Regions from separate parts of the Pantoea sp. X-Soil-ISGK-355 genome, predicted to be linked through region 2. Evidence: predicted binding sites of a transcription regulator. Region 2 holds the regulator's gene; each other region holds the start of a gene.

Region 1 (10,853 bases), 690 kb from region 2:
GCATTCACACCAAGAATGCCTGGGTCGGCCAGTGGATTGCGCGTCAGGCTCTGCATCAGTGCGCCCGCCAGACCTAAACTAATCCCGGCCAGCAGTCCCGCCAGGGTTCGCGGCAACCGGGCATCGCGCACGATCACGCAATCGACGCGGCTACAGTCGGAAAACAGGGCATGTGTAACATCATGAAAGGGGACAGGTCTGGCACCCAGCATCAGGCTGAGCGCGATAAGCAACAATAGCACTAGTCCTGAACCGGCTATTGCACGGAGTTGGCGCATAACGTTTAAACCTTCACGGATTCAACATAGCTCGCAATTGAGAGTGTTTATGATAATGATACTTGTTATCGTTATTAACTGTTTTTTGTATGTTATCATGACTCTCAGATTCAATAATGAGGAAAATGGGTCAAAAAAAGCGACGCTATGAACAAACCCTCCCACTTTATCGATCTCACTCTGCTGAGAACCCATCCCGCCTTTCGCGCCCTGTTTATCGCCCGCTTTATCTCGATTATCGCTCTCGGCATGCTGGCGGTGGCGGTCCCGGTTCAGATTCAGCAGCTGACGCAATCGCCGCTACAGGTAGGGCTGGCGGTGACGCTGGCCGGAGCCGGTATGTTTATCGGCCTGCTGACCGGCGGCGTGCTGGCCGATCGCTATGAGCGCCGTCGCCTGATCCTGTTTGCCCGATCCACCTGTGGCCTGGGTTTTGCCGCGTTGTGCATTAATGCCCTGCTCCCTTCACCGTCGGTCATCGCCGTCTTCGTGCTGGGACTCTGGGATGGCTTTTTCGGCGCGATAGGCGTCACGGCGCTGCTAGCGGCCACCCCGGCGCTGGTCGGGCGTGAGAATCTGATGAAGGCGGGTGCCATCACTATGCTGACGGTACGCTTTGGCGCGATTCTGTCACCCGCCATTGCGGGTATGGTGATTGCTCAGGGCGGTGTGGCGTGGAACTACGGGCTGGCCGCGTTCGGCACGCTGCTGACGGTATTAACCCTGTTGCGGTTGCCACCGCTTGCGCCACCGCCGCAGCCGCGTGAACATCCCTTAATGGCGCTAAGCAGCGGCGTCCGATTTCTGTTCGATACGCCGATTGTAGGTATGGCCGCGCTGACTGGCGCGCTGGTAACGTTAGCCAGCGCGGTGCGCGTGCTCTATCCGGCGCTGGCACCCCACTGGCAGGTCGGTCTGACGGAGCTGGGGCTGATGTACGCCGCCGTGCCGTTGGGTGCTGCGACAGGCGCGCTGACCAGCGGACGGCTGGCGCAGTCGCCACAGCCGGGCCGCCTGATTCTGGTCAGTGCCATCGCGGCATTCGTCGCACTGGCTCTGTTCAGCCTGATGCCGTGGTTCAGCATGAGTCTGATCTGCCTCGTGGCCTTTGGTTATTTCAGTGCCATCAGCAGCCTGGTGCAGTACGCGATGATTCAGACGCTGACGCCCGATGCACTGCTTGGCAGGATCAACAGCCTCTGGACAGCGCAGAATGTCACCGGCGATGCGATAGGTGCAGCAATCATTGGCGCGATGGGTTCACTGCTGTTGCCGCAGCAGGCAGCCGCCCTCTCTGGCCTGGCAGCCACCGTGCTGGGTCTCATCATGTGGCTGCTGATGGGCCGCCTGCGACGCTATCAACGGCCTGCCCCCGCCGAAGCCACATCATGATTTCACGAACAGCGCTTCCAGCCGCGTCAGTAAATGACTGGCGCTGTAGTAGTCGAGACGAAAGCTATCCAGCCCCAGCGCATAGACCGCTTTAGCGCGCACCGCTGGGGTCTGCGCCAGAAAAGCATTGCTCATTACCTGCGCAGCCGTGTTATCTTCGGCGGCAAACAGCAGATAAGTCTGCCCATTCAGGCCTTCCGCCAGATTTTCGCCTGACAGCTGAAGAATATCTTTACGCTGTCCCATGCTGTGAGCGGACTGAAGCGTCGCCGGTGGCGTTGCCAGCGTGAAGCCCAGCGCCTGCAGTAACTTCCCCTGTGCCGATGCCTCCGTCCAGAGATTCACAGCCCGGCCATCTCCGTTCCACACCATTGCAGAAACCGGCTGCGGAGGCAGGGTCAGCTTTGCCTTCAGCGCCTTTTCACGCGCGTCGAACTCGCTTATCCGGGCAGCGGCATCCGCCTCATGCCCGGTCGCCTCACCCAGCAGCGTCACCAGCTGCTGCCAGCTTTTATCGTCATAGTTAACGACCAGTACCGGTGCAATCGCCGAGAGCTGATCGGCCAGTTTGATCGCTGAATCATTACCGGTGGCGCTGACCACAATCAGGTCTGGCGCTTCCGCAGCGATCGCTTCCGCATTGGGTTCACCAATATAGAGCCGCTTTACGCCACGCTGTTTCGCCACACGCCCCCACTGCCGGAAGAATCCCTGCTCATCAGCCAGCCGGCTGCCGGGTGCGGTTGCGCCACTGGCAACTACCGGCGCATCAATCGCCAGCAGCGATCCGGTCAGGGTGACACTGGTCGAGACAATGCGAGTCGGTGCCTGAGCCAGGGTGACCTGACCTTTTGCCCCCGCGAAGGTGCGCGGCCAGCCGGTCTGTGCAACAGCGGTCACGCTGAACAGAGTGATACTCAGCAAAAACAGCGCTAATGCCGACGTTACTCCCTGTTTAGTCATTTGTTTTCATCCTATTTCTCTCCGGTAATCCGGGCGACAACTTGTGCTGATTTAACCAACAAAACCAGCTGAATCACCGCGTATTTATTGACACCTTCGGCTATTCGACGTAGGTTACTGCAACATAATACAAATGATAATCATTATTAGTTATCTTATCATTTATAGGTGAAATTATGGTGGAATCGCTGGCATTTGAACATCCCCTGCTGCAGGATTTTCCGGCACTCTGCCGTGGCTTCCTGTTTACTTCTCCCTGGCGAAGCCTGACGACTCAGGGCTGTTTTACGACACTCACTGCTCCGGTAAACCAGGGTGAGCAGCTGACCGGAGAGTTTCAGCAACAACTACAGCATCATTTTGCCTCGGCCAGAAAACAGGGCATAGCCCATCCCATTCTGGTGGGTGCGATCCCGTTCGATGTGGATCAGCCCGCTGCATTGTTTATCCCTGAGTCGTATCAGACCTTTCAGCGTGACCATCTGAAAGCCCACGCCTCATCGGCTGAAAGCGATCTGCCAAAAGTTCGTCGCCGTACCGCGCTGCCGGATCACGACACCTTCACTGACATGGTTGCGCAGGCCGTGGCGGCCACGCAGCGCGGCGATCCGGATAAAGTGGTGCTGTCGCGGCTGATGGAGATCGTGGCGGAACAGCCGGTCGATACGGCCGCCCTGATGCAGCGCATCCTGGCACAGAACCCTGACAGCTATCACTTTCATCTGCCGCTGCCTGATGGCGGCGCGCTGGTGGGTGCCAGCCCTGAACTGATGATTCGTAAGCAGGGCCGACAGTTCAGCTCCTGTCCGCTGGCCGGTTCAGCGCCGCGCAACAACGATCCACAGCGTGACCAGGCCTCAGGTGACAGCCTGATGCAGTCAGCCAAAGACCGGCATGAACATAAACTGGTGACGGATGCGATGCGCATGACGCTGCAGCCTCGCAGTCGCCTGCTGTCGGTCCCGGAAACCCCTTCCCTGCTGACCACCGCAACGCTGTGGCACCTCGCTACGCAGATTTGGGGCGAAGTACTGGACGACCGCGAAAATGCACTGTCACTGGCCTGCCTGCTGCATCCGACACCAGCGCTCAGCGGATTTCCGCATCAGCGTGCTCAGGCGCTGATTCAGCAACTTGAACCGTTTGAGCGTCAGCTGTTTGGCGGCATCGTCGGCTGGTGTGACGATCAGGGCAACGGCGAATGGGTCGTCACCATTCGCTGCGGCACGGTGAATGGTCCGCGGGTCCGGCTGTTTGCTGGCGCGGGGATCGTGGCGGACTCACAACCTGAATCCGAGTGGCGCGAGACCGGCGTCAAATTCGACACCATGCTTCGCGCTTTTGGATTGCACTAAAGGAACCTGTATGACGATTTCTTACAGCCGCTGGCCGGACGATCTGGCTGCTCGTTACCGTGAAAAAGGGTACTGGCTGGATCTGCCGATGACCGACATCCTGGAGCGTCACCGCGACAGCGAATGCGTGGCGGTGATTGATGGCGACCGGCAATTTACCTATCGACAGCTGGCCTCACTGAGTGACAATCTGGCAGCGGCCCTGCAGCGTCGTGGCCTGAAACCCGGTGATACGGCGCTGGTGCAGCTTGGCAACGTGGCGGAATTTTACCTGACGCTGTTTGCGCTGTTCAAAATCGGCGTTGCCCCGGTTAACGCCCTGTTCAGCCATCAGCGTACCGAACTGGCCGCCTATGCCAGTCAGATCGCGCCGCGCCTGTTGATTGCCGATCGCAGCCATCCCCTGTTCGCCGATGATGCCTTTATCACGCAGCTTCGCCGTGAGCAGCCTTCACTGCAGCAGGTGATCCTGCGTAATGATGCTCATGCGGAAAACCGTCTCGACGCCCTGCTGGCAGAACCCGCAGGTGACTTCAAGGCAACCCCGACCGCAGGCGATGACGTCGCTTTTTTCCAGCTGTCGGGCGGCAGTACCGGCACTCCGAAGCTGATCCCGCGTACCCACAATGATTACTACTACAGCATCCGGGAAAGTGACGTGATCTGCGGGGTCAACGCAGATACCCGTTACCTGATTGCTCTGCCCGCTGCACATAATTTCCCGATGAGTTCTCCGGGCGCGCTGGGCGTCTTTTACGCGGGCGGCCAGGTGATCTTAGCGGCCGATCCCAGCGCGACCCTCTGTTTCCCGCTGATTGAAAAACATCAGGTAACTGATACCGGCCTGGTTCCACCCGCGGCCAGTCTCTGGCTGCAGGCGATTCAGGAATGGGGCAGCAATGCCGCGCTGGCCTCACTGCAACGTATTCAGGTCGGTGGCGCAAAGCTGGGCGAAACGCTGGCCGCGCGCATCCAGAACGAGATTGGCTGTACCCTTCAGCAGGTGTTTGGTATGGCGGAAGGTCTGGTGAATTACACCCGGCTGGATGACGATGAACAGACCATTCTCACTACGCAGGGACGCCCTGTTTCTCCGGATGACGAGGTATGGGTTGCAGACGAACAGGGACATCCGCTACCGGTGGGTGCCATTGGTCGCCTGATGACGCGCGGTCCTTATACGTTCCGTGGCTACTACAACAGCCCGGAACATAACGCCGCCAGCTTTGATGACCAGGGCTTCTACTGCTCTGGCGATCTGGTTGAGATCACCCCCGCTGGCAACATCATTGTGCAGGGTCGGGAGAAAGATCAGATCAACCGGGGCGGCGAAAAGATCGCAGCTGAAGAGATTGAAAACCTGCTGCAGCGCCATGCGGATGTGATCCACGCAGCGCTGGTCTCTATGAGCGACGAACTGATGGGTGAAAAGAGCTGTGCTTTTATTGTCACCCGTCAGCCGGTGAAACCGGTGGCGCTGCGTCGTCACCTGCGTGAACTGGGCGTCGCAGAATTTAAGCTGCCCGACCGTATTACCTGCGTAGATGCTCTGCCGCTGACCGCGGTCGGCAAGGTGGACAAGAAACGTCTGCGCCAACAACTTGCCGATCAACAAGCGCAAGCCTGATCTGTCCGGAGATTTTCAATGGCTATTCCACAACTGACCTCTTATCCGCTGCCAGCCGCCACCGAGTTGCCCAACAACAAAGTGAAATGGATGCTGGAGCCGGGACGTGCCGCCCTGCTGATCCACGATATGCAGCGCTATTTTCTCAACTTCTGGGGCGAAAATAGCCCGCTGGTTGAGCAGGTCGTTGACAATATTGTCCGCCTGCGACGCTACTGCAAAGCGCAGGGTATTCCGGTGTTTTACACCGCTCAGCCAAACGCGCAGAGCGATAAAGATCGTGCGCTGCTTAACGATATGTGGGGACCCGGACTGAATAAGCATCCCGATCAGCAGAAGATCGTGGATCCGCTGGCACCGGATGAGGACGATCATGTCCTGACCAAATGGCGCTACAGTGCATTTCACCGCTCGCCGCTGGAGGCGATCCTGCAGGAGATGGGGCGCGATCAGCTGATTATCACCGGCGTCTATGCCCATATTGGCTGCCTGACCACCGCCACCGATGCGTTTATGCGCAATATTCAGCCGTTTATGGTGGCCGATGCGCTGGCTGACTTCAGCCGTGAGGAACATATGATGGCGCTGACCTACACCGCGGGCCGTAGCGGAAAAGTGGTGATGACCGCCGATCTGATGCCTGTGCCACTCAGCAAAGATGATTTGCGCGCGTTGATCCTGCCGCTGCTGGAAGATGATGAGGTGCCGGACGATGATGAAAACCTGATCGACTACGGGCTGGATTCGGTACGCGTGATGGCGCTGGCGGCACGCTGGCGTCAGGTACATCGTGACATTGATTTTGTCAGCCTGGCCAAAAACCCGAGCATTGATGGCTGGTGGGCGCTGCTGTCGCGGGAGCCGGCGAAATGAGCCACACATTCGACTTCAGCGGTAAAATCGTCTGGGTAACCGGTGCCGGCCAGGGCATCGGCTATCATACTGCGTTAGCCTTTCATCAGGCGGGCGCGCAGGTAGAGGCGTTTGATCTGCGGTTCCAGAGTGATGATTATCCGTTTCCCTGCCACACGATGGATGTGGCCGATCCGGCTCAGGTCAAAACGATCTGCCAGCGCGTATTAGCCGTCCAGCCGCGCATTGATGTGCTGGTCAACGCAGCCGGTATTCTGCGTACTGGTGCCACCGATGAGCTCTCGTTTGCCGACTGGCAGGCCTGTCTTAACGTCAATGCGGGCGGTGCATTTAATCTGTTCCAGCAGACGCTGCCACGCTTTCGTGAACAGCGCACCGGTGCCATCGTTACTGTCGCATCGAATTCAGCGCATGCCCCACGTATCGGCATGTCCGCTTATGGTGCGTCAAAATCCGCGCTGCGCAGCCTCTGTCTGACCGTGGGTCTGGAGATGGCGCCTTACGGCGTGCGCTGTAATATCGTTTCGCCTGGCTCCACCGACACCGATATGCAGCGCAGTCTGTGGCACACACCGACCGGTGAGCAGGAGATGATTGCGGGCTTCCCGGATCAGTTCAAGCTGGGTATTCCGCTGGGCAAGATTGCGCAGCCGCAGGAGATTGCGGCCACCGTTCTGTTTCTCGCGTCGGATCTTGCCAGCCATGTGACGTTGCAGGATATTGTGGTCGATGGCGGCGCAACCCTGGGAGCATGATGATGACAGCGATCTGGAAACGATCCATTGATCTTCCTGCGCTGAACGCGCTGGGTGAGAACTCTCTGGTGGCCCATCTGGGTATCGTTTTTACCGCAATAGGTGACGATTATCTGGAAGCGACGATGCCGGTCGATGCCCGGACGCAACAGCCGTTCGGGCTGCTGCATGGCGGTGCCTCTGTGGTGCTGGCGGAGTCGATGGGTTCAATTGCCGGGTATATGGCGGTAGAGGAAGGCAGCAGCGTGGTTGGCGTAGAAGTGAATGCCAGCCATCATCGTGCGGTTTCTGCGGGTCTGGTGCGCGGAATTTGCCGTCCACTGCATCTGGGTAAACGCAGTCAGAGCTGGCAGATTGAGATTCGGAACGGTCGGGATCAGCTGTGCTGCAGTGCGCGACTGAGCGTAGCGGTCATGAACTAGCGGCAGAAAGAACGATGCCCCCCTTTCAGCACTGAAAGGGGGGCATCGCATATCACGCAGTAGCAGGCGATCGGTTAACGCTGATAGATAATTTCAACGCCTTCGTCGTCTTCATCATCCCAGTCGTCATCCCACTCTTCATCTTCCACTTCGACCGTGTTTTCAATGGTTTCTTTGTGGTAATCATCCCACATGAATTCCACTTTCTCCGGCTGCTTCTCTTCAAGCTCCGCTTCTTTCGGGTTAGCGTTGATGAAGCTCATCACGTCCCAGCAGAGTTCTTTGACGCCGGTCTGGCTTGCGGCAGAGATCAGGTAATATTTATCTTCCCAGCCCAGCGCTTCAGCAACCGCTTTAGCCCGTGACTGCGCTTCTTCTTCACTGATTAGATCAATTTTGTTGAAGACCAGCCAGCGTGGTTTGTTGAACAGCTTCTCGCTATATTTTTCCAGCTCGCCGAGGATGATACGGGCATTTTCAACCGGATCGCTTTCATCAATAGGGTCGATGTCGATCAGGTGAAGCAACACGCGGCAGCGTTCAAGGTGCTTCAGGAAGCGAATGCCGAGGCCTGCGCCCTCTGCTGCACCTTCAATCAGACCCGGAATATCGGCCACGACGAAGCTCTGCTCGCTGTCCATACGCACTACGCCCAGGCTTGGCACCAGGGTGGTAAACGGATAGTCCGCTACTTTAGGTTTGGCTGCCGAGACGGCACGAATAAAGGTCGATTTACCGGCATTCGGTAAGCCCAGCATCCCGACGTCCGCCAGCAGCATCAGCTCCAGCTGCAGGTCACGCTTTTCACCTGGGGTACCCATGGTTTTCTGGCGCGGACTGCGGTTCACTGACGATTTGAAACGGGTGTTGCCCAGGCCATGCCAGCCGCCTTTACCGACCATCAGTTTCTGGCCGTGGCGCGTCATGTCGCCGAGTGTCTCACCGGTACCCTGGTCGATAACCCGGGTGCCGACCGGCACTTTAACTTCGATATCTTTACCACGTTTACCGGTACAGTCGCGGCTCTGGCCGTTCTGCCCACGCTCGGCGCGGAAAGATTTTTCGAAACGATAATCGATAAGGGTATTGAGGTTTTCATCAGCGATCAGATAAACGTCACCGCCGTCACCACCATCACCCCCGTCAGGGCCGCCTCTCGGGATATATTTTTCGCGGCGGAAGCTTACGCAACCATTACCGCCATCACCGGCGACGACCAGAATTGTCGCTTCATCAACAAACTTCATTTTTTAAATCTCCGTCACACAATCGTCTGCAGCACTCTGCAGACGGGTCCGCCAGGGTCTTCTGCGCTGACCAGCGGCGGATAAATCAGGATTGGCTTTCGCCAGTGCGTACACAAAGTGTACAGCAAACTTTTGTGATGCGTCGCTTTTACCGCGACAGACCGCAGAATGTAAAAAGCCCCGCAGGAGCTGCGGGGCCTTCAATTCGTGCGTTCAGACGTCAGACGTCTGCGTCACGACAACCTTACTCAGCAACGATGCTGATGTATTTACGGTTGTTCGGACCTTTAACTTCGAACTGTACTTTGCCGTCTGCGGTAGCAAACAGGGTGTGGTCACGACCACAACCTACATTGGTACCGGCGTGGAATTTGGTGCCACGCTGACGAACGATGATGCTACCTGCCAGAACAGATTCACCACCGAAACGTTTTACACCCAGACGTTTTGCATTGGAGTCACGACCATTTCGAGTCGAACCACCAGCCTTTTTATGTGCCATTTGTCAGATCTCCTCTTACGCCGTGATACCAGTGATTTTCACATCAGTGAACCACTGGCGATGGCCTGCTTGCTTACGGTAGTGCTTACGACGACGAAACTTAACAATCTTAATTTTTTCGCCACGACCGTGAGCAACAACTTCTGCCTTGATCATTCCGCCTGAAACCAGTGGCGCGCCGATTTTCACGTCTTCGCCATTAGCAATCATCAGAACCTGGTCAAACTCAATCGTTTCACCGGTTGCGATGTCCAGCTTTTCCAGGCGAACGGTCTGACCTTCGCTTACTCGGTGTTGTTTACCACCACTTTGGAAAACCGCGTACATATAAAACTCCGCTTCTGCGCTTGCCTTTTAGTTCATCAGGCGGCGCGCTAAATATTCACAATAGGGCGCGAATTCTACGCAAAACTCCAGAAGAAGACAAGAGCACTTTGCACACTCTTGCAGAAAAAAAACACAGGCTGAATGCAACCGTTTCTCAGGCACAAAATTCAAGTACAATCAGTAACAGATTACCTGAACGCTGGCTGGGTAAACCACTTACCATGGCAGAGATAACGAGTCATAGCTGAAAAGACGAATGAACTTAGAACAGATTAATGAATTAACCGCACAGGATATGGCTGCCGTTAACCAGACCATCCTCGACCAGCTGAATTCGGATGTCTCGCTCATCAACCAGTTGGGCTACTACATCATCAGTGGTGGGGGCAAGCGTATCCGTCCCATGATTGCCGTGCTATCCGCACGTGCCATGGGCTACAAGGGCGACCTGCACGTGACCAATGCGGCGCTGATCGAATTTATCCACACCGCCACGCTGCTGCATGACGATGTCGTGGATGAATCCGATATGCGTCGTGGCAAAGCGACCGCGAACGCGGCGTTTGGCAATGCGGCAAGCGTGCTGGTCGGTGATTTTATTTACACTCGTGCCTTCCAGATGATGACCAGCATGGGGTCGCTGCGTATCCTGGCGCTGATGTCAGAAGCAGTAAACGTCATTGCTGAGGGCGAAGTCCTGCAGCTGATGAACGTTAACGATCCCGACATTACCGAAGAGAGCTACATGCGCGTGATTTACAGTAAGACCGCGCGCCTGTTTGAAGCAGCCTCACAGGCTTCGGCGATACTGGCTGAAGCCACGCCTGAAGAGGAAAAGGCGCTACAGGATTATGGGCGCTATCTGGGTACTGCTTTCCAGTTAATTGACGATTTGCTGGATTACAGTGCTGACGGCGAGACGCTGGGTAAAAATACCGGCGATGACCTGAGCGAAGGCAAACCGACGCTGCCGCTGCTGCATGCCATGCAGCACGGCTCGCCTGAACAGGCGAAGATGATCCGTGAAGCTATTGAGCAGGGAAATGGCCGCCATCTGCTTGAGCCGGTGCTGGAGGCGATGAATCAGTGTGGTTCGCTGGAATGGACGCGCA
Region 2 (10,853 bases):
GCCACAACAGCGGGTTAGCTTAGTCTTCCAGAAGATGTTGCAGCAGAATGCCGTTAAGCATGGCACGTTTAGCCAGCGCAAACGCGCCAATCGCAGAACGGTGATCCAGGGTAGAACGCACCACCGGCAGATTTTTACGGAAAGCTTCTAATGCCTGGGTGTTGATGCAGCCTTCAATCGCGGGCAGCAGCACTTTTTCTGCTTCCGTAATCTCGCCCGCCAGCACAACTTTTTGTGGATTAAACAGGTTAATCGCGATGGCAATCGCTTTGCCGAGATACCGGCCTACCTGTTCGACCACTTCACAGGCCAGCGGATCACCCTGATTGGCCGCTTTGCAGATGTGGGACATCTGGCACGCCTCCAGCGTCAGTACACTGGGGTAGCCCTGATTCAGCAGATGCCGCACCCGATTTTCAATGGCGCCGTTAGCGGCAATGGTTTCAAGGCAGCCAAAGTTGCCGCAGTGACAGCGCTCGCCAAGCGGGTCAACCTGGATATGGCCGATTTCGCCGACGTTGCCGTTGCTGCCGAGGAAAATATGACCGTTAGCAATAATGCCGGCACCCGTGCCACGGTGTAAGCGCACCAGGATTGAGTCAGCACAGTCGCGACTTGCACCGAAATAGTGCTCGGCCAGCGCCAGACTGCGAATATCGTGCCCCACAAAACTGGTGACGTTGAACCGTTTCTTCAGACTGGCGACCAGCGGCCAGTGGCTGACAGAGATGTGTGGCATATAACGGATCACGCCGTTAATCGGGTCAACCAGGCCCGGCAGGATGACGGAAATCGCGATCAGCTCGCGTATTTTACGCTGGTGCTGCTCGATAAAGCCGTTGATGGCGTTAAACAGCGCATGCTCCAGCGTCTCCTGGGTGCGTTCCGGCAGCGCATAATCTTCCTGCGCCAGCGATTTACCGCTGAGGTCGAACAGGGTCAGGGTGGCATCGTTGCGGCCGAGGCGAACCCCGATGGTATGGAAGTGGCGGGTTTCAGTGATAATCGAGATAGCGCGGCGACCACCGGTAGACGCCTGCTGGTCTACCTCTTTGATCAGGCCGCGCTCAATCAACTGGCGGGTAATTTTGGTGACGCTGGCGGGGGCGAGCTGGCTGAGTTCGGCAATCTGAATGCGCGATATCGGCCCCTGTTGATCAATCAGCCGGTAAACCGCTGCGCTATTAAGTTGCTTAACAAGATCGACATTTCCTATTTGTGACTGGCCGCCAGTGGTCATTCAGTGCTTACTCGCTCAGGACGTCGTCTCCGTTGACTAACGTCTTAATGATTTTAAAGTCGCGCGTAAACACAGTCAGGTTCGCGATTTTTCCTGCTTCGATCGAGCCCAACTGTCTTTCCACGCCCATCGCCCGTGCCGGGTAGAGTGATGCCATGCGTAACGCTTCGTCCAGTGCGATACCGACATGCTCGACGCTGTTTTGTACCGCTTCAATCATCGTCAGGGCCGAACCACTGAGTGTGCCGTTTTCGTCAACACAGAGGCCGTCACGATAATAGATTGTTTTTCCAGCAAAAATAAACTCGCTGATTTCAGCGCCAGCCGGTGCTGTGGCATCCGTTACCAGCACCAGTTTGTCGCCTTTGATGCGTTTTGCATTGCGCACGTTAGCGTAATGTACATGTAAACCATCCGCAATAATGCCGCAGTATACATCAGGCGAATCAAACAGCGCACCGATAAGCCCGGGTTCACGTCCGGCAAACGCCGGCATAGCATTGTAGAGGTGGGTCGCGAAACTCACGCCCGCAGCAAAGCCCGCTTTCGCCTCTTCATAGGTCGCATTCGAGTGACCTGCTGAGACAATGATTCCGGCATCGGTCAACTGACGAATCACGTCGCTGCCTGCGTTTTCCGGTGCCAGGGTGACTTTGGTAATGACGTCTGCGTTGTCGCAAAGATACTGCACCATCGCCGCATCCGGCAGGCGAATCAGTGCCGGATCGTGTGTGCCTTTTTTCGCTTTGCTCAGCCACGGGCCTTCCAGATGCAGACCCAGCGCCTGATGCTGATGTTTCTGCAGGTAAGCGCGCATGGTTTCAATCGCCCGCTTCATCAGCGCGTCGCTGCTGGTGATCAGCGTCGGTAAAAAGCTGGTGCAGCCAGACTTTTCATTGGCGCGCTGCATCGTTTCCAGCGTCTCAATGCTGAGCGCATCCAGGCTGTCATTGAACTGCACGCCACCGCAGCCATTAAGCTGGAGATCGATAAAGCCCGGCGCAATAATCGCACCCGCCATATCCCGCTGCTCAATATCAGCCGCGAGCGATTCACGCGGGCAGACGCGCGCAATGTACCCGTCTGCCACCACGACGGCGTGATTATCCAGAATCTCATGGCCGCTGTAGATCCGGCCGTTTACTAATGCGTACATCTCTCTTCTCCCGTCCTGGCCTGCTGTCACTCAGCGTAACAGCAGGGCAAGGCACTATTCTGTTACACGCCTTTCATATTTTCCGCTTCCATTTCGCGGAAATATTTCACGGTTTTCACTTTCAGTTCCATGGTGGCTGGCTCATCACAGACCACAACCGATTTCGCATGCAGCTGCAGACAGCTGATGGTCCACATATGATTCACGTTACCTTCAACTGCTGCCTGCAGTGCCTGCGCTTTGACATGACCGGTAACCAGAATCATGACTTCTTCGGCATCCAGCAGCGTGCCGACGCCGACCGTCAGCGCATATTTAGGTACCTGATCAACGTCCCCGTTAAAGAAGCGCGAGTTCGCCACGCGGGTGTCATGGGTCAGGGTTTTAATACGGGTACGCGAAGCCAGTGACGAAGCCGGTTCGTTAAAGGCGATATGACCGTCGTTGCCAACGCCGCCCATAAACAGGTGAATTTTACCCAGTGCGCGAATTTTCTCTTCGTACTGACGACATTCTGCGTCAATATCAGGCGCATTACCATTCAGCAGGTTGATATTTTCCGGTTGAATATCAACGTGATCGAAGAAGTTACGATACATAAAGCTGTGATAGCTTTCAGGATGCTCTTTTGGCAGACCGACATATTCATCCATATTGAAAGTCACGACATGTTTAAAACTGACCTGGCCCGCTTTGTGCATATCTATCAGGTGCTTGTACGCCTCCAGTGGCGTGCCGCCGGTTGGCAGACCCAGAACAAAAGGCCTGTCCGCCGTCGGGTTAAACGCATTGATGCGGTTAACAATATGTCGGGCGGCCCATTTACCTACCTGGGTTGGCGTCGCTAATGGAATCAGTCTCATGTTTCACCTCAATTAAAAATGGAAAGGGGATCGCTAAACCGCTGCGTTAGTCATCAGCCAGAGCAGATGATCTATTCTCGCCACGGGCGGAGCACAATTCAATATTTCGGATCATAAAATAAGTTTGTGGTGATAGCCAGATGTTGCCGTGTGACACGATGTTTTTTAGTGATAAAAATCACATTTACCAGGGTTTTAATTTGCGAGGCGAATTAATTTATCATTACACTTCGCTGCGTGATATGAAGTGTATTAACGATCTTTGCAGCTGACATAACAACATTAAGCAGCGCAAAGCGACAAGTCAGGCTCATAGGGGGAAGGGGATATGTTAGGTTACTTACAAAAGGTGGGGCGCGCACTGATGGTGCCGGTAGCAACCCTGCCAGCAGCAGCGATATTAATGGGGGTCGGTTACTGGATTGATCCAGACAGTTGGGGGGCAGGTAATGCGCTGGCGGCATTACTGATCAAGTCGGGTGCGGCAATCATTGAGCACATGTCGGTGCTGTTTGCGATCGGTATTGCCTACGGCATGTCAAAAGATAAAGATGGTGCCGCAGCGCTGACTGGCTATGTCGGCTTTCTGGTGGTCACCACGCTCTGCTCACCCGCTGCAGTGTCGATGATTCAGAAAATTCCTTTGGATCAGGTGCCAGCAGCCTTTGGCAAAATTGAAAACCAGTTTGTCGGCATCCTTGTCGGTATTCTGTCGGCAGAGGTCTATAACCGCTTCAGCCACGTTGAACTGCCTAAGGCACTCTCTTTCTTCAGCGGACGCCGGCTGGTGCCGATTCTCGTTTCGTTCCTGATGATCTTTGTCGCTTTTATCCTGATGTATATCTGGCCCGTGGTGTTTAATGGTCTGGTTAACTTTGGTGAACATATCCAGAAGCTCGGCTCTGCCGGTGCCGGTATCTACGCCTTCTTTAACCGCCTGCTGATTCCGGTCGGTCTGCATCACGCCCTGAACTCCGTGTTCTGGTTTGATGTTGCGGGCATTAATGACATTCCTAAATTCCTGGGCGGTGCACAGTCACTGGCTGATGGGTCGGCAACCGTGGGCATTACCGGTCGTTATCAGGCAGGCTTCTTCCCGATTATGATGTTTGGTCTGCCGGGTGCTGCGTTGGCCATCTATCACTGTGCGCGTCCAGAGAACCGTGTCAAAGTCGGTAGTATCATGCTGGCTGCCGCGTTTGCTGCCTTCTTTACCGGTATCACCGAACCGCTGGAATTCTCCTTCATGTTCGTGGCGCCAGTACTCTATCTGATTCACGCCGTCCTGACCGGCATCTCGGTCTTTATCGCTGCCAGCATGCACTGGATTGCCGGATTTGGTTTCAGCGCCGGGCTGGTGGATATGGTGCTGTCGACCCGTAACCCGCTGGCAACACACTGGTACATGCTGATTCCGCAGGGCCTGGTCTTCTTCGTTATCTACTACGTGGTATTCCGCTTCACCATCAAAAAATTCAACCTGATGACGCCGGGCCGCGAGCTGGCAGTTGCGGGTGATGAAAGTGATGGTTATGACGTCAACGTGGATAAAACTGACAATGGCGAAACGGCCACTGAATCGCTGGCGCGTCGTTATATTGGTGCCGTGGGCGGCTCAGCCAACTTAACCAGCATCGATGCCTGCATTACCCGCCTGCGTCTTAACGTGAATGATTCGGCGCAGGTTAATGAAGGCGTTGCGAAGCATCTGGGTGCATCCGGGGTGATCCGCCTTAATAAGCAGAGCGTGCAGATCATCGTGGGTACCCAGGCCGAAAGCATTGCCTCGGCGATGAAAAAAGTCCTGACCAAGGGGCCGGTCGCAGCCGCGGCTACCAGCAGTGCGCCAGTGGAGCCTGACATTAAACCGCAGGCCGTGCTGAACAGTGAGAAGCGTGTTATTGCGACATTGCTGGCACCGGTATCGGGCGAAGTGGTCGCGCTGGATGATGTGCCGGATGAAGCCTTTGCCAGCAAAGCAGTTGGCGATGGTCTGGCGATCAAACCCAGCGACAAATGGGTCGTGGCACCGATTGACGGTACGCTGGTGAAAATCTTCAACACCAATCACGCCTTCTGTCTGGAAACGGAGAATGGTGTAGAGATAGTGGTGCACATGGGACTGGATACCGTGGCGCTGGAAGGTAAAGGCTTTACCCGTCTGGCTGAAGAGGGGGCCACGGTGGTCGCCGGTCAGCCTGTGCTGGAAATGGACCTTGAATTCCTCAATGCCAATGCCCGCTCAATGGTGAGTCCGGTCGTGGTCAGCAACAGCGATGATTTTGCCGGTCTGACATTACTGGCCCGCGGTCAGGTGGTGGCAGGTGAAACTCCGCTGTATGAAGTGAAAGGCTAATCCCCGCAACATAACCCCACAGGCAGGAAGCGATTCCTGCCTTTTTTGTTTTAAAGGCTTAACAAACGGTTGTTTCCCTCAGACGCTTTGTGGATCATACTCCGTTACTTCGTGGTACAAATCACCCGTTATTCGTATTGAGGATTTTTGAGATGAGTGAGGCTGAAGCCCGCCCAACTAACTTTATTCGTCAGATCATTGACGAAGATTTGGCGAGCGGTAAGCACAGCAGCGTGCATACCCGTTTCCCGCCAGAGCCCAATGGTTATCTGCATATTGGTCATGCGAAATCGATCTGTCTGAATTTTGGCATCGCCCAGGATTATCAGGGGCAATGCAACCTGCGTTTCGACGATACCAATCCGGTTAAAGAGGATATGGAATTTGTTGAATCCATCAAGCGTGACGTCCAGTGGCTGGGTTTTGAGTGGAGCGGTGAGGTCTGTTACTCATCAAACTATTTTGATCAGCTTTATGACTATGCTATCGAGCTGATTTCTAAAGGTCTCGCCTACGTTGATGAGCTGAGTCCGGATCAGATTCGCGAATATCGCGGCACCCTGAAAGAGCCGGGCAAAAACAGCCCTTATCGCGATCGCAGCGTGGAAGAGAACCTGGCGCTGTTTGAGAAGATGCGAAACGGTGAGTTTGCCGAAGGCACTGCCTGTCTGCGCGCGAAAATCGACATGGCCTCTAATTTTATCGTGATGCGTGATCCAGTGCTTTACCGCATCAAGTTCGCGGAACACCACCAGACCGGCAACAAGTGGTGCATCTACCCGATGTATGACTTTACCCACTGCATCTCCGATGCGCTGGAAGGCATTACGCACTCGCTGTGTACGCTGGAGTTCCAGGATAACCGCCGTCTCTATGACTGGGTGCTGGATAACATCACCATTCCGGTTCATCCGCGCCAGTATGAGTTCTCGCGCCTGAATCTGGAGTATGCGGTAATGTCGAAACGCAAACTCACTCAGCTGGTGACCGAGAAGCACGTTGAAGGCTGGGACGATCCGCGCATGCTGACCGTTTCAGGTCTGCGTCGTCGTGGTTACACCGCCGCCTCTATCCGCGAGTTCTGCCGTCGTATCGGCGTGACCAAGCAGGATAACATCGTGGAGATGGCCTCGCTGGAGTCCTGTATCCGTGATGACCTGAATGAGAATGCGCCACGTGCTATGGCTGTGCTGGATCCGCTGAAAGTGGTGATCGAAAACCTGCCAGCAGGCCATAACGAAATCATCACCATGCCAAATCATCCGGGTAAACCGGAGATGGGTACGCGTGAAGTGCCGTTCAGCCGCGAGATCTGGATTGACCGTGCCGATTTCCGCGAAGAGGCGAACAAGCAATATAAGCGCCTGGTGCTGGGCAAAGAAGTCCGCCTGCGCAATGCCTATGTGATTCGTGCTGAGCGCGTCGCTAAAGATGAAGCGGGCAACATCACCTGCATCTACTGCACCAGCGACGTAGACACGCTGAGCAAAGATCCTGCCGATGGCCGTAAGGTCAAAGGGGTCATTCACTGGGTGTCTGCGGATCACGCGCAGCCAGCAGAGTTCCGCCTGTATGATCGTCTGTTCAGTGTGCCAAATCCGGGCGCGGCAGAGGACTTCCTGGCGGTGATCAACCCTGAGTCACTGGCGATCAAACAGGGCTTTGTGGAACCGAGCCTGCGCGATGTGGAACCGACCACTCCGTTCCAGTTTGAACGTGAAGGTTATTTCTGCGCCGACAGCGTTTACTCTACGCCATCGCAACTGGTGTTTAACCGCACTGTCGGTCTTCGTGATACCTGGGCGAAAACTGGCGAATAAATTTTTTTGAGGCTGACCTCATAAAATGACAAAAGGGCGATTTATCGCCCTTTTTTGTTGCCCTGATTTTACTCATTGCCGACATTTATTCTGATCTAACCGCAACCGATTAAATGCCGCATTGTGAGAGAAATCTGAGTTTAAAAAAATTAATCAATTTCCAGATGTGAATTATCCGCTTTCAGGTAGGCTATGCGCTCTCAAAGGTTGCAAAGCGGGTTACAGAAGGAAAAAAAATGACAGTTCTCGCCCAGGAAGCCAGAAACAGTGTGGTCGTTTTACATCAGCTCATTGAACGTATTTTTAACCAGCCTGCCGGATCTGACGACAGTTTTGAGCTGCTGATGTCCTATTTTCATCCTGAATTCCGCATGGTCACCCCAAAGGGCAGAGAGTGCAATCTGAACGAGGTCGAGGCGCTTTTCCGGCAGCTGCAGGGACAGCGCGAAGGGATGCGCATTGTCACCTGCGAACACGTCATCCTCTCTCATCATGAAAAAGAGATCACCGTACAGTATCGCGAAATGCAGATGATGAATGGCAATAATCAGATCCGTATCTCGCTGGCGATACTGGACTGCAGCAGCTCTATTCCACGCTGGCGCTATCTGCAGGAGACGCTGGTCGCCTGATACAACAGCCGAAGACAGACGAAAAAAAACCGGTGAATTCACCGGTTTTTTTATTTCAGGTCGCGTTACTGGTCGTGCAGGGTTTCGTCTTCCCGGCAATCACCCAGCGTACAGTGTCCATAGAGATAGAGGCTGTGGTTGGTCAGCTTGATGCCATGACGGGTGGCGATTTCACGCTGACGCGTTTCGATCGACTCATCGCTGAACTCAATAACCTTGCCGCAATCCAGGCAGATCAGATGATCGTGGTGATGCTGCTGCGTCAGTTCAAAGACAGATTTACCGCCTTCAAAGTTGTGACGGGTCACGATACCGGCGTCATCGAACTGGTTCAGAACACGGTAAACGGTAGCCAGGCCAATCTCTTCGCCGATGTCGATCAGGCGTTTGTACAAATCTTCCGCACTGACGTGATGGCACTCAGGTTCCTGAAGCACTTCCAGAATTTTCAGTCTGGGCAGCGTCACTTTCAGGCCAGCCTTCTTTAATGCGGTGTTATTGTCAGTCATGCGGATTTTGTCCTGTCACTATATTCACTTTTGTGGCTTATCGCCTTGAATGTCGATCTGCGCTCATTCTCATTTGCGTCTCATTATAGAACTGAAGCGATGAAATGAAAACCAGAGGGCGTGCCTGAATCATCACGGGCTGTGGGGGATAGGTCACCGGGCCGGGGAGGATTCTGGCAGATGTCTGTTGGTACATCGCTTAGTCTTACCGCCTGAAAAAATAAGCGGAAGATCGATGCGGGTATTCTACAGATTAAACGGAGAAAGTTAAAAAAATGTGGCTATTATTTCTATAGGAATTTCCATTGCCTCAATGTGAGCTGGCGCTCACATTGAGGCGGGCAGGATCAGGCTTCAAGGATATCTTTCAGCTGCAGTTCATCAGAAATCTGCTTAACCCACTGCTCTACGCGCTGGTTGGTCAGTTCAGGCTGACGATCTTCATCGATGGCCAGACCCAGGAAGTGGGTATCATCGGCCAGCCCTTTTGAGGCTTCGAAGTGATAGCCTTCAGTTGGCCAGTGGCCCACTATTACGGCACCGTGCGGCTCAATGATGTCACGGATCGTGCCCATCGCATCACAGAAGTACTCCGCGTAATCTTCCTGATCGCCGCAGCCAAACAGCGCAACCAGCTTGCCGTTGAAATCGATCTCTTCCAGCGTCGGGAAAAAGTCATCCCAGTCGCACTGCGCTTCACCATAGTACCAGGTCGGAATGCCCAGCAGCAGGATATCAAACGCTTCCAGATCTTCTTTTGTGCTTTTCGCGATGTCATGCACTTCTGCAACGTCTGTACCCAGCTGTTTCTGGATCATTTTTGCAATGTTTTCGGTATTGCCGGTATCGCTGCCAAAGAAGATGCCTACGAGTGCCATGAGTAAAATAACCTCTTAAATCCTGATAATGAGATGTGTGCCGCAGCACATTTCAGCGAATAATAGCAGACGAGAGAAAACCGGTGAACGGTTAAAGCCCCGACATTTGCTCCTGCGTGCGTTTTGCCCGCATTAATCCAGTTGGAGCTGTGCCAGCAGCATCTGTTCAATCAGTTCGCTGCGGCTGAGATTGCGCTGTTCTGCCAGCGTGTTGAGCGCATCGACGGCTTCACTGTTCATTTTCAGTTCGACACGACGAAGTCCGCGTCCTTTGTCACGTTTGAGTTGATTGCGCTTGTTAATGCGCAGCTGTTCATCACGCGAAAGCGGGCTGGTTTTGGGTCGACCAGGGCGGCGCTCATCAGCAAAGAGATCGAGCGTCGTGCGGTCAGTCTGTTCTTTTGCCATGGCTTAGTAAAACTGAATGGGGGCGGGCGCCAGTCACTCACCGCGCAGATTATAAATTATTGGCCATTGCCGCAGCAAAACGGACGCGCGGCAAAATTTTAGCGCGCCATCATACTTCACGCTTACTCCGGACGCCAATCCTAAACCTTTGCCGCCATCTATTTGCTTTTAAAGCGCAAAAAAGCGACGGACACTGCGCAAAACGGCATCGGGTTTCTCTGCATGAACCCAGTGTCCCGCGCCTCCAATGACATGGGCCTGCGCGGCAGGGAACTGCTGCAGTAGCGCATCGCGGTAGCGGTTGTCCAGATAGCTGGAGTCGCCGCCGCGAATAAACAGCGCCGGATGATCCCAGGCCGGAACCGGCTGCCAGCCCGAGATCGTGGTGTAGTTATCCCACAGCACCGGGACGTTAAAGCGCCACTCGCCCGCCTGAAATGACTTCAGCAGGAACTGAATCACCCCTTCTTCATCGATAAGCGTACGCATAATCTTCGCCGCCTCACTGCGTGACGAGACGCCTGCGTCGGTTACAGCTCGAATGCCGGCAAAGATCTCGTCATGGCGGCGGGTCTGGTAGTCGACCGGGGCGATATCGATCATCACCAGCCGCTCAATGCGGTCCGGCACCAGCGCGCTCATGGTCATGGCGATCTTGCCGCCCATTGAGTGACCGATCACCGCGACGCGTTCAATGCCGTGCGCATCCAGCGTATCGACCATGTCCTGCGCCATTACAGCGTAGTTCATCTCGTCAGATCGTGGAGAGAGTCCGTGGTTACGGACATCAACCTGCAGCAGAGGACCGGCATCTTTCAGTCCGCGCGCCAGCACGCCAAGGTTATCCAGACTGCCAAAAAGGCCATGGATAAGCAGGACAGGTAAGGAATCAGCAGGGGATTGTTCAGTTTGCAGACGGGCGTTCAAAATCATAGCAAAGTTCTTAAGTTTGAGACCTGTGCTTAGGTTATCATGGTTTCACCTTTTCAGG
Region 3 (10,853 bases), 460 kb from region 2:
CGTGGATCTGCCGCAATGGCTTTGAGCATCACGTGGCGATGAACCACTCGGCCACGGCTGGCGTGCTGCAGGAAGCGTTCAGTGAGTATCTCGGCGTGAGCTGCTACCGGCATCAGTAAGCGGTAAGGCGGAACGGCTGAATGCAAGGGGTGAAGCAGCCGATGCGGTCACGATTCCGCCCGCACCGGCTTGTATGCCCGCCACGCCTGAAAAGAAAGGCGGGCACTGATTTAGCGCGCCACTCTGCGCATCTCGTCATCGTCATTCTGTATCGCAACCAGATCCACCGGCGGCAGATTACCCCCGCTGAACTCAACCTGACGAATCGGTAAGGCGAAACGGATGTTACGCTCTTCCAGTGCCGCCATCAGCTGCAGGTTAATCTCCTGCTGAATATCCATGTACTTATTGTAATCCGCATCCAGCACAAAATAGACCACTTCAAAGGTCAGTTTTGAATCTTCAAAGGCCAGGAAGTGGGCGCGGTCAAAACGGGTGGTCTCAACGCCCTGGATAATCTCTTTCACCAGCGGGCTGATCTCCCGGACCTGCTCTGACGGCGTGGCGTAGCTGATACCAAACTTAAACACGATGCGGCGCTGCTGCATACGCTTATAGTTGTGGATCGTCTGCTGCAACAGAATGGTATTTGAGCAGACGATCTGCTCACCACTCAGGCTGCGCAGCCGGGTCGTTTTCAGGCCAATGTGCTCAATGGAACCGGCAATATCACCAAAGACAATAAAATCGCCGTGCTCGAACGGCTTATCGAAGCCAATCGCCAGCGACGCAAACACATCGCTCAGTACCGTCTGAATCGCCAGCGCAATCGCGATACCACCCACTCCAAGGCTGGCGACCAGTGCGGTAATATTGATGCCCATGTTCGACAGAATGGCCAGGAACATCATGATCCAGACCACCACCCGCAGCAAAATCCCGAGGATCACCGTAGTGACCGGGTTGCGTACGTGCAGCGGGTCACGCAGCAGGCTTTTCAGCCAGAGCCGGATGCCGCAGTCGATCCACAGCGCGAGCTGAACGATCAGCGCCAGGAACCAGCCGTGTGCGATGGTGACGCTCCAGGACGCGGGCAGATCCACAAACTTCAGGGCAATCAGCAGTGAAAAGATCAGCAGCAGGGTCTGGCTGGTGCTGCGCAGTATCTCCACCAGAATCGCGGTCGCGCGGACATGACGATGTTCGCTGTAAAGTGCAATCCGGTTGGAGATAAAGCGAATCAGGGTACGTAATACCCAGTAAATCACCAGCGTGGAAACTACTACGATGGCGCTGTTGAGCCAGAGTTCCTGATTAAAAAAGAGGGATTGAAAACGACGTGAAGCGAGCCAGTTTTCCATTGGGGAGGGTCTCCTTGCTGGGTTCCGGTTTAAAAGAAAACAAGCAAGAAGCATAGCCTGGATGCGGCCCACCTGCGTGGCGCATCCATAAAGCGGTTACTGGAAGCGGTTTGATTTATCGCGAGCCAGGCGCTCAAGGGCAAAAATAATCTGCTGAAGCTGCCGCTCCTGCGTCGGGTTCAGCGTGGCAAAACGAAAGCTCAGTCGCGGTGTGATGCGGGTTTCGTTCTTGCGGGTCACCACGCTGCGCTCGCCAATGCTCAGCAGCTTTACCGGCACGTCAAAATGACCATACTCCCCCAGCTCGACCCGGAACGGATTGAAGCTGTCACCGTTCTGCAACCCCTCCGGCAGCGGTTCATCCACCAGCACGCCGATTCCGCCCAGTGACAGATCCTGTAACCGCAGGCGTGTTTTACTGCCATCCGGCCACACGGTATGACACCAGAACTGCGGTTCCAGCGGGGCGCAGACGCGGAAAAACTCACGACGCTGAATCTGCCACAGCAGCTCCGGTAACGGTGCGCTGAAGGCAGGCAATCCTTCAAACTCCACCCTCTCCAGTGAGGCGAGGCTGAACTCTACCTTCGCGCCATAGGTTTCAGCAGTAATGCTGAGATCGTCGCTGGTCAGGGCGTACTCGTTATCCAGATTATTACTGCCCAGGTCAAACAGCAGACGATCTTCATCGGCAGCCAGCATCCGGCTGATAAACTGCCCGCGCGCGAAGCGCACCAGTAGTGGCGTCTGCAGGCGCAGCAGATCTTTCATTACGCCCAGAACCGCCAGCGTGCCACGTTTTAAATATTGTTCCTGGTCGGCTTCTTTCACGTCCTGCTCCGCAAGGGGTTACTGTATTTATGCTGTTTTTTTGCCTCATCCCGGTTATCGGCGCGGCAAAAAAAAGCTTTAGTCGCTGAATTCTTAAAAAATAGTGTGACCCGTGAGGCGTTTTTCAAAAAGCTGGCTATACTTATCGCGGTAAACCGCTTGATAAATCAGGCGTTCACGCTTTAATCATAAAAAGGAAGGAGCAACAGATGGGTATTATTTCCTGGATCGTCTTTGGCTTAATCGCGGGTATTCTGGCTAAGTGGATTATGCCGGGTAAAGACGGTGGCGGTTTCATTCTGACTATTGTTCTGGGTATTATCGGTGCTGTAGTGGGTGGCTGGATCAGTACGCTGTTTGGCTTCGGCCGCGTCGATGGGTTTAACTTCGGAAGCTTTGTGGTCGCTGTTATCGGTGCCATCGTGGTGCTGTTTATCTACCGCAAAGTACGCAGTTGACCGTAACGGTTTAAACGAAAAAGGGGACGAAGCGATTCGTCCCCTTTTTTTATCTCTTACTTTTAATCAGAAGTCGTAACCGATGGTCGCCATCACGCTGCGTTCTGCGCCCCAGTAGCAGTAGCCCGTACCGTAACAACCGGCTACATAGGTACGATCGGTCAGGTTGTTAGCATTGACCTGAACCCATGCCCCTTTCAGGCTGCTGTTCCAGACGCCAAGATCGGCCCGCACCGACGCATCAAACAGCGTCACTGACGGCACACGTGTGGTGTTTGCATTGTCTGCCCACTGTTTGCCGATGTAACGCACGCCTGCACCCGCACTCAGACCGTAATCAAACTGATAGTGACCCCAGAGCGCCGCCATGCTGTTGGGGGTGACATACGGGGTATGCCCACTGTTGCCATCCACCGAATCTTTGAAGCGCAGATGATTCAGCGTATAGCTCGCCACGGTGCTCAGACGTGGGGTGAGCTGGTTACGCGCTTCCAGCTCGATACCCTGTGAGTGAACTTTGCCTGAGGGGGTAAAGGTTCCGTCCTGAACGTTGCGGTTCGCCACATCTTTCTGCGTCAGGTCATAGACCGCCACGCTATAGAGATCGCGGGTGCCATTTGGCTGATATTTCACCCCGGCTTCATACTGCTCAGCGGTGGTCGGCTTGAGCAGGTTATTGTTGGGATCGGTGAGCGCGGTCGGGGTAATCGCCTGGCTCCAGCTCACGTAAGGCGAGATACCGTTGTCGAAGGCATAGAGTAGTGCCGCGCGTCCGCTGATATGATCATCCTGACGGCGATCGCTGCCGCTGTTTTCGGCGACGATGCGATCGTAACGGCCGGAAAGATCCAGATGCCAGCGGTCCAGCTTCATCTCATCCTGCAGATAGAGGCCGGTCTGGTAATAACGGCGGGTGTTTTCAGCCCAGCTCTGAGCAGGCATTTCACCCACCTGCTCGCCGGTCAGCGCATTAAGCTGGTTGGCCGCACCGGAAGCCTCGCTGATCTCATTTTTATAACGATGATACTCGGCTCCTACCGTAACGCGGTGCTCCAGTTCGCCCGTGTCAAACTCTGCCTGTAAACGGTTATCGGTGGACCAGGCGGAGAGCGACGAGCGCTCGCCAGAGTAGTAGCGGTTCAGCAGATCGGGATTATTTTCGTCCCAGCCAATCTGATAGACCTGATCGAGATCGACATTTGAGTGGCTGTAGCTGCCAGTTGAGGAGAATGACCAGACGTCGTTAAAGCGATGGGCGAAGTCGAAGCTGTAGATCTGCTCGCGGCGCTTGAACTGATCGAGGTCGCTGTTACCCTCATAAAAGCCATTGCTCAGCTTGTAGCCGTTGTGTTCGGTGAGGCTGCCGTCGCCTGGTACGGAACCGTGGTAACCCCCTGACGGATCTTTCTGAAGATAGGCTTTCAGGATCAGATGGGTATCTTCATCCGGCTGCCACATCAGCTGCGGCATCAGCGCATATTTCTCTTCGCGGGTGTGATCGTACTGCGTATCGCTGTTGCGGGTCACGCCGGTCAGGCGAAACGCCCACTGGTCGTTGATCGCATTGGTGTAGTCAAACATCGTGCCGGTGGTGGCATTACTGCCCGCCTGCAGCTGGATATGCCCCTCTTCGCTGAACTGCGGACGTTTGGTCACCATATTAACCAGCCCGCCCGGCACCGTCTGACCATAAAGGGCAGAAGAGGGGCCTTTGATCACGTCGATGCGCTCAAGGAAGGCGTTATCCACCTGCAATACGTTGAAACTGCCGCCGTCGCTCATCAGCCGCATGCCGTCGAGGAAGGTGTTATCGACATCGCCGCCGTGGAAGCCGCGCAGCGCAATGGTGTCGTAACGGGTCGCGGCACCCCCAAAGTTGGTGAAGACGCCGGAGCTATAGCCCAGTGCCTGGTTCAGGGTCAGCGCGCCCTGATCCTGCATCTGCTGGCGGGTGACCACGGATATCGACTGCGGCGTGGTGATCAGCGGACGGTCGCTTTTGGTTGCGCCCTGGCTGGTGGTGGCCAGATAGCCCTGGGTCGGCGAGGTCGAATCTTCCTGCGGTTGTGCAGTCACCACCATATCGGCAGCGAAACTCAGAGCAGGCGCGGTCAGCGCCAGGGTGCAGAGGCGAATATACCCTCTCAGCGACAGTGACAGTTTCATCGGAGTTCCTTTCATAGCAAAGATTAAGGCAGGTGAGTAAAGTTGTTAATAGGCAATCTCATTATCATAATGAGAATTATTACCTTTTGTAAATTGGCTGCAATTTTGCCTGTTGATGTAAGAAGGTCAAGTAAAATTCGCTGAAAAGGCGTGCGGATACCTCCGGCGAGGCCAGAGGTATCCAGAGTGGATCAGTTTTGCGAGGCAGACGCCTGAGGAATATCGTGGGCGCTGTTACAGGTTTTATCTTTCGGGCAGTACTTATCGAGCAGTTTCAGCGTGACGCCGTTGGTCCAGCCGAAGCCGTCCTGCAGCGGATACTCACCGCCACCGCCACCGCCGAGATTTTTGCCATCAACGACATATTTCTCCACCAGCTTATGCTCACGGTCATAGGTCATCTGGACGTTTTGCAGGAAGCGTAAGCCTACCTCTTTCGCCAGTTTTGGCTGGTTGTAATGCTCCAGGCCTTCCACGGCAACCCACTGCAGCGGGGCCCAGCCATTCGGGGCATCCCACTGCTGGCCGTTGTTCACGGTGGTAGTCACCAGACCGCCGGGCTTCAGCAGCTGCTTTTCAACCGCGCTGGCAGTGCTTTCAGCCTGCTTATCGCTGGCGACCTGCAGATAGAGCGGGAACAGCGCGGCAGCCGTCAGCTGCGGATGAACCTGCTTTTTCTGCCAGTCATAGTCGGCATACCAGTTCTGTTTGCTGTCCCACAGATAGCGGTTGATCGCTGCCTGGCGCTTCTCTGCGCGATCGGCGTACTGCTTCGCCAGATCGCTCTGCTTGTTCATCTGATAGCCTTTCGACAGGGTCTGCTCCAGATGGAACAGCAGGCTGTTGAGGTCAACCGGAGCCAGTTGCGTGGTACGGATTGTCGACAGGTTATGCGCATCGGTAAACCAGCGCGAACTGAAATCCCAGCCCGACGCCGCACCGGAACGCAGCTCACGGTAGAGTTCGGCTTTATTCCTCTGCGGCGCTTTCTGCGCGGTGGCAATGTCATCCATCCAGGATTCGGTGCGTGGCACGTCGCGTGCATCCCAGTAGCGGTTGAGCAGGGTGCCGTCTGCCAGCTTAATCACCCGCTTGCTGGCTGCACCCGCCGCGACGTTATTGCTGTCGGCCATCCAGTAGTCGTACTCTTTCTGCAGCTGTGGCAGATAACGGGTATAGGCTTTGCCGTTATCGTGCGTCGCCAGCAGATCGACCATCAGGCTGAAGAACGGTGGCTGTGAACGGCTCAGGTAGTAGCTGCGGTTGCCGTTGGGGATGTGGCCATAACGGTCGAGGAGTGAGGCGAAGTTATCCGTCATATCCTGCACTTTATCCCAGTGTCCGCTCTCGGCCAGCCCCAGCATGGTGAAGTAACTGTCCCAGTAATAGACTTCGCGGAAACGCCCGCCTGGCACCACATAGGGCTTAGGCAGCGGCAGCAGCGAGTCATACTGACCAGCGCTGCTGGTGGTGCGGGTCAACACTGACCACAGGCCATCAATGTGCTCACGCAGATTTTGGCCGGCGGGCGGCACATATTTGTCGCCCGCAGCGGGCAGCGTAAAGTTAGCGTCAACAAAACGTTTGAGATCGAAATTGCGCTGTTTCTTCTGCATCTGCCAGTCGGCAAGAATCGACGCGGGATCAAATTTCGGCACCGCATCGGCAAAGGTCTTCTGATCGGGGTAGAACTTCGCCTGCTGCACGGCATTAAACAGCGGCCCTAAACGCACGTCCGGCGGCTGCGGCTGATTATTCAGCATGCGGCTGTTGTCGTCGGCATGGGCGGTGAAAGCAGGTACGCTCAGCAGCAACGTGAGCAGAAAAGGCGCATAACGCTGACGCCGTGAGTCGGCGTTTACCTCAATTTTTGTCATCGGTTTTTCTCCTTGTCCGAAATGCGGCCGCGCGTAACGCATTGACCACAGGACCAACTTTAGACCTTATCTGCCCACTTCACCCTGAAGCGAGCCGGAAATGTGAAGCCACGGGAATTATTTTTATGGGAAAAACCGCTTTTTCACGCGGGTTTTTTCTTGCTCTCACCTCGCTTTTCCCTGACGCTGAAAGAAAAAAGGAGAGCAGGATGGAGATCATCTGGTATCACCCGTCGCAGTCTGCAGCGGCCTGGATTAACGGTTTACAACAGCGTCTGCCCCAGGCGCGGGTGCGTGCCTGGCAGCCGGGCGACGACGGCCCGGCTGATTATGCGCTGGTCCGCTCACCGCCCGCAGCGATGCTGCAGGGACGCGCCACACTGCGCGGCGTCTTTGCGCTGGGTGCAGGCGTTGATGAGATTCTGAAACAGCTGCAGCAGCACCCTGAGATGCTGCCCGACAGCGTGCCGCTCTACCGGCTGGAAGATACCGGGATGGCGCGCCAGATGCAGGAATATGCCGTCCATAGCGTACTGAACTGGTTCCGTCGTTTTGACGACTACCGTCTTCAGCAGCAGCAACAGTGCTGGCAGCCGCTGCCTGCTTACCCGCGTGAAAGTTTCACCGTCGGGATTCTGGGGGCGGGCGTGCTGGGGCAGCGCGTGGCGGAGAGCCTGAAACCCTGGGGATTCCCGCTGCGCGTCTGGAGCCGCTCACCGAAAACCATCGACGGCGTGACCAGCTTTGCCGGACGCGATGCCTTGTCAGCCTTTCTGCAGGAGACGCGGGTGGTGATCAACCTGCTGCCGAGCACGCACGAGACCATTAATCTTATTGACCACGCCTTTTTACAGCAGCTACCGCACGGCGCGTTCTTCCTCAACATCGCACGTGGCGCGCAGGTGGTGGAAGACGATCTGCTGGCCGCGCTCAATAGCGGGCAGCTGAAAGCGGCGGCGCTGGATGTGTTTCAGGTTGAACCGCTGCCCGAAGCGCATCCGTTATGGTCGCATCCGCGTGTGACGATTACGCCCCATAATGCGGCGGTAACCTTGATCGACGAAGCTATCGACTACATCGCCCGCGCCATTACCCAGGATCAGGCAGGCGAGCCGCCGCAGGGCAGGGTTGATCGTCAGCGCGGCTATTAATGAACCGGCCCCGTCAGGGGCACTCAGCAGGAGAAGAGGATGTATCCGGTAGATCTGCATATGCACACCATCGCCAGCACGCATGCTTACAGCACGCTGCACGACTACGTGACCCAGGCGAAGCAAACTGGCCTGAAACTGTTTGCCATTACCGATCACGGCCCCGATATGGCCGACGCACCGCACTACTGGCACTTTATTAATATGCGCGTCTGGCCGCGCGTGATCGATGGCGTGGGGATTCTGCGCGGTATCGAAGCCAATATTAAAAATCAGCAGGGCGAAATCGACTGTTCCGGCCCGATGCTCGATGCGCTGGATTTAATCGTCGCCGGTTTTCACGAGCCGGTTTATGCGCCGCGCGACCGGAAACATCACACAGACGCGATGATCGCCGCGATGGCGGGCGGACTGGTTCATATTATCAGCCATCCGGGCAACCCGAAATTCCCGGTCGATATTCCGGCGATTGCCGAGGCCGCAGCGCACTACGACGTGGCGCTGGAGCTGAACAACTCCTCCTTTACCCATTCGCGTCCGGGCAGCGAACCTAACTGCCGCGCTATCGCCGCCGCCGTGCGCGATGCCGGTGGACGCCTGGCATTCGGCTCCGATTCCCACACCGCGTTTACGCTCGGCCATTTCGATCACTGCCTGCGGATTGCCCGCGAAGTGGATTTTCCTGAGGATCGGGTGTTAAATGTCACGCCGCGTCGCCTGCTCGACTTTCTGGAAATGCGTAGCGGCAAACCTATTGCTGAACTGGCTGACTTTTAATTTATTTTGCCTCAAGGAAATCTGACTCATGAATGAGTTTTCCATTCTGTGCCGCGTGATCGGCTCACTGTTTAATCGTCAGCCGCAGGACCCGCTGCTGGTGCCGCTGTTTACACTGCTGCGTGAAGGCAAACTGCAGTCGCAGTGGCCGCTGGAGCAGGATGAGCTGCTGACCCGTCTGCAACAGAACAGCGATCCGCAGGCGCTGGCCGCCGATTACAACGCGCTGTTTGTGGGCAGCGACTGTAATGTGCCGCCTTACGCCTCACAGTGGCCGGAAGGCAAAACGGAACCGGAAGTACGTGCGTTCTTAACCTCACGCGGCATGCCGCTGAGCGATGCGCCTGCTGACCATTTTGGCGTGCTGCTGCTGGCCGCGTCCTGGCTGGAAGATCAGTCAGCGGAAGATGAGAGCGCAGCGCAGCTGGCGCTGTTTGAAGAGTACCTGCTGCCGTGGTGCGGAACGTTCCTGGGCAAAGTGGAAGCACACGCGACTACCGCGTTCTATCGCACCCTCGCGATGCTGAGCCGTGAGGCGATTCAGGCGATGTACAACGAACTGCTTGAGAGCAGTGAAGAGACGCCCGACGCCTGATTCACCACGTCGCCGGGTGCGTGCCCGGCGTACAACCCGGTGTTGCGCAGAGCTCTGGAGTACCGGGCAGCCAGGCGGCTGCCCTGAGCCTTACCCCAAACCCCCACGGCGTTAACTCGTAACAGGGCAGGTTATCCTTAACCTGCGGCACAATGCCGGAACCCGCGTGCTCACCGGTGGGATGCTGCTGCAACAGCCACGCGGTGCGTGCCAGCGACAGCCGCACCTGGCTGCCCTCTCCTTGCGTCACGCGTCGCCGTAATCCTTCCAGCACGGCGGCTGCCAGCAGATAACCGGTGGCATGATCCAGGGCCTGCACCGGCAGCGGAACCGGTTTGTCGCTCTGCTGCCACTGCATGCCCCGTTCAGCAATGCCGCATCCCATCTGCACCAGACTGTCAAAACCCCGGCGGTTGCGCCACGGACCCTGCCAGCCCCATGCATTCAGACCGGCATCAACCAGACCGGGCGAGAGTGACTGAAGCGTCTGGGCATCAAATCCAAGGCGTTCCAGCGCATCCGCCCGGTAGCCATGCACCAGCACGTCCGCTTCACGCAGCAGGCGGATAAACCGATCGCGATCGGCGGGCTGCGTCAGGTCGAGCACCGCGCGACGCTTGCCGCAGCTTATCTCCTCATCCAGCGTCGGCTCCTGCCAGCCGGGCGGATCGATGCGCAGCACGCTGGCGCCCAGACTGGCCAGAAAACGGGTGGCGACCGGCCCGGCGATAATCCGCGTCAGATCCAGAACTTTAATACCCAGCAACGGACGCGCTTCGGCCAGCGGCCAGTCCGGCGCAGGAGCAGGCTGTGTGGTCTGCCAGCGAAACAGCGATTCATGCTGTACGGCCTGGCCCTGCGGATGCCGTTGCCAGGCGGCAGCGCTGCGCATTTCTGCGGCACAGCCACCGGCATCAATAATCGCCTGCTCCAGTTCGCTGGCCTGCCACTGTTGCACCTGCTGCGCCAGCGCCGCGCGATCGGCGTGCGTACCCAGCACCTTTTCCATCGCCAGCCGGTGATGTGTGGCGTTGGTATGCAGGCGGATCCAGCCATCGCGGCTGCGATAGTCACCGGCAAACGCGTCCCACATCGCAGGTGCCGCACGGTTAAGCGGGATAAAACTCTGCTGGAACCAGCGTGACGCCAGGCGCACATTGACGGCGACAGGCGGAGAGCGATATTCAGGGCAGGAGGCGGCGATCAGTGCGGCGGTGGCCTGCGTTGCCAGACCGATGCTGGTGGCCGCCAGTTCACTGACGGCAAAAGCAGAAGCGAAGGTGGCGCGATCAATGAAGGCAGGAAGAGGCAAGGCGTCGTCGCGACCCCGCAATCCCTGCTGCATCTGCTGCCAGAGAGAGGCGGCAAGCTGTGAGTCCATGTTGTGCTTCCTGAAAGGGGTGATTTCTCAAGCATAGCACGCAGGATCAACGTCGCCGCAGGCGCGGGAAGCGGGCATGCATCCGCAGGTTTCGCAGGTTGAGCACCGCGATAGCCGTGCCGAGGATCACCAGTGAGGCCCCGATAATCTTGAAGCTGTTGAGGCTGTCACCCAGCACGACAATCCCCATCACCACCGATAAAACCGGCGTCAGCAGCGAATAGGGCATGATCAGATTGACGTTATATTTCTTCAG

Evidence for each region. The regulator Fur, encoded in region 2, represses iron uptake genes when iron is present. The targets are predictions, from matches to a motif close to ATAATAATGAGAACNACTATCAA.
Region 1: AC6I8J_RS02135 (isochorismate synthase) is a predicted target of Fur. The motif match lies at 2,761-2,783, and genes of this name have one in related genera.
Region 3: AC6I8J_RS07470 (TonB-dependent siderophore receptor) is a predicted target of Fur. The motif match lies at 4,862-4,884, and genes of this name have one in related genera.

The regions. Positions count from the first base shown of each region.
Region 1 is NZ_AP035971.1:472,117-482,969, reverse strand. It holds gene fepD (Fe(3+)-siderophore ABC transporter permease) at 1-278, opposite strand, end outside; gene entS (enterobactin transporter EntS) at 426-1,670, shown strand; gene fepB (Fe2+-enterobactin ABC transporter substrate-binding protein) at 1,665-2,633, opposite strand; gene AC6I8J_RS02135 (isochorismate synthase) at 2,810-3,988, shown strand; gene AC6I8J_RS02130 ((2,3-dihydroxybenzoyl)adenylate synthase) at 3,999-5,615, shown strand; gene AC6I8J_RS02125 (isochorismatase family protein) at 5,634-6,488, shown strand; gene dhbA (2,3-dihydro-2,3-dihydroxybenzoate dehydrogenase) at 6,485-7,243, shown strand; gene AC6I8J_RS02115 (hotdog fold thioesterase) at 7,246-7,665, shown strand; gene cgtA (Obg family GTPase CgtA) at 7,740-8,912, opposite strand; gene rpmA (50S ribosomal protein L27) at 9,157-9,414, opposite strand; gene rplU (50S ribosomal protein L21) at 9,430-9,741, opposite strand; gene ispB (octaprenyl diphosphate synthase) at 9,998-10,853, shown strand, end outside.
Region 2 is NZ_AP035971.1:1,160,462-1,171,314, forward strand. It holds gene nagC (DNA-binding transcriptional regulator NagC) at 20-1,240, opposite strand; gene nagA (N-acetylglucosamine-6-phosphate deacetylase) at 1,248-2,396, opposite strand; gene nagB (glucosamine-6-phosphate deaminase) at 2,459-3,259, opposite strand; gene nagE (N-acetylglucosamine-specific PTS transporter subunit IIBC) at 3,588-5,615, shown strand; gene glnS (glutamine--tRNA ligase) at 5,768-7,435, shown strand; gene AC6I8J_RS05265 (hypothetical protein) at 7,672-8,067, shown strand; gene fur (ferric iron uptake transcriptional regulator) at 8,133-8,576, opposite strand; gene fldA (flavodoxin FldA) at 8,924-9,454, opposite strand; gene ybfE (LexA regulated protein) at 9,587-9,862, opposite strand; gene ybfF (esterase) at 10,031-10,795, opposite strand.
Region 3 is NZ_AP035971.1:1,615,854-1,626,706, forward strand. It holds gene AC6I8J_RS07450 (L-fucose/L-arabinose isomerase family protein) at 1-119, shown strand, start outside; gene AC6I8J_RS07455 (mechanosensitive ion channel family protein) at 231-1,361, opposite strand; gene AC6I8J_RS07460 (flagellar brake protein) at 1,458-2,192, opposite strand; gene AC6I8J_RS07465 (GlsB/YeaQ/YmgE family stress response membrane protein) at 2,402-2,650, shown strand; gene AC6I8J_RS07470 (TonB-dependent siderophore receptor) at 2,717-4,816, opposite strand; gene treA (alpha,alpha-trehalase TreA) at 5,008-6,693, opposite strand; gene ghrA (glyoxylate/hydroxypyruvate reductase GhrA) at 6,903-7,844, shown strand; gene AC6I8J_RS07485 (phosphatase) at 7,884-8,621, shown strand; gene AC6I8J_RS07490 (TorD/DmsD family molecular chaperone) at 8,650-9,216, shown strand; gene AC6I8J_RS07495 (CoA transferase) at 9,218-10,597, opposite strand; gene AC6I8J_RS07500 (DMT family transporter) at 10,644-10,853, opposite strand, start outside.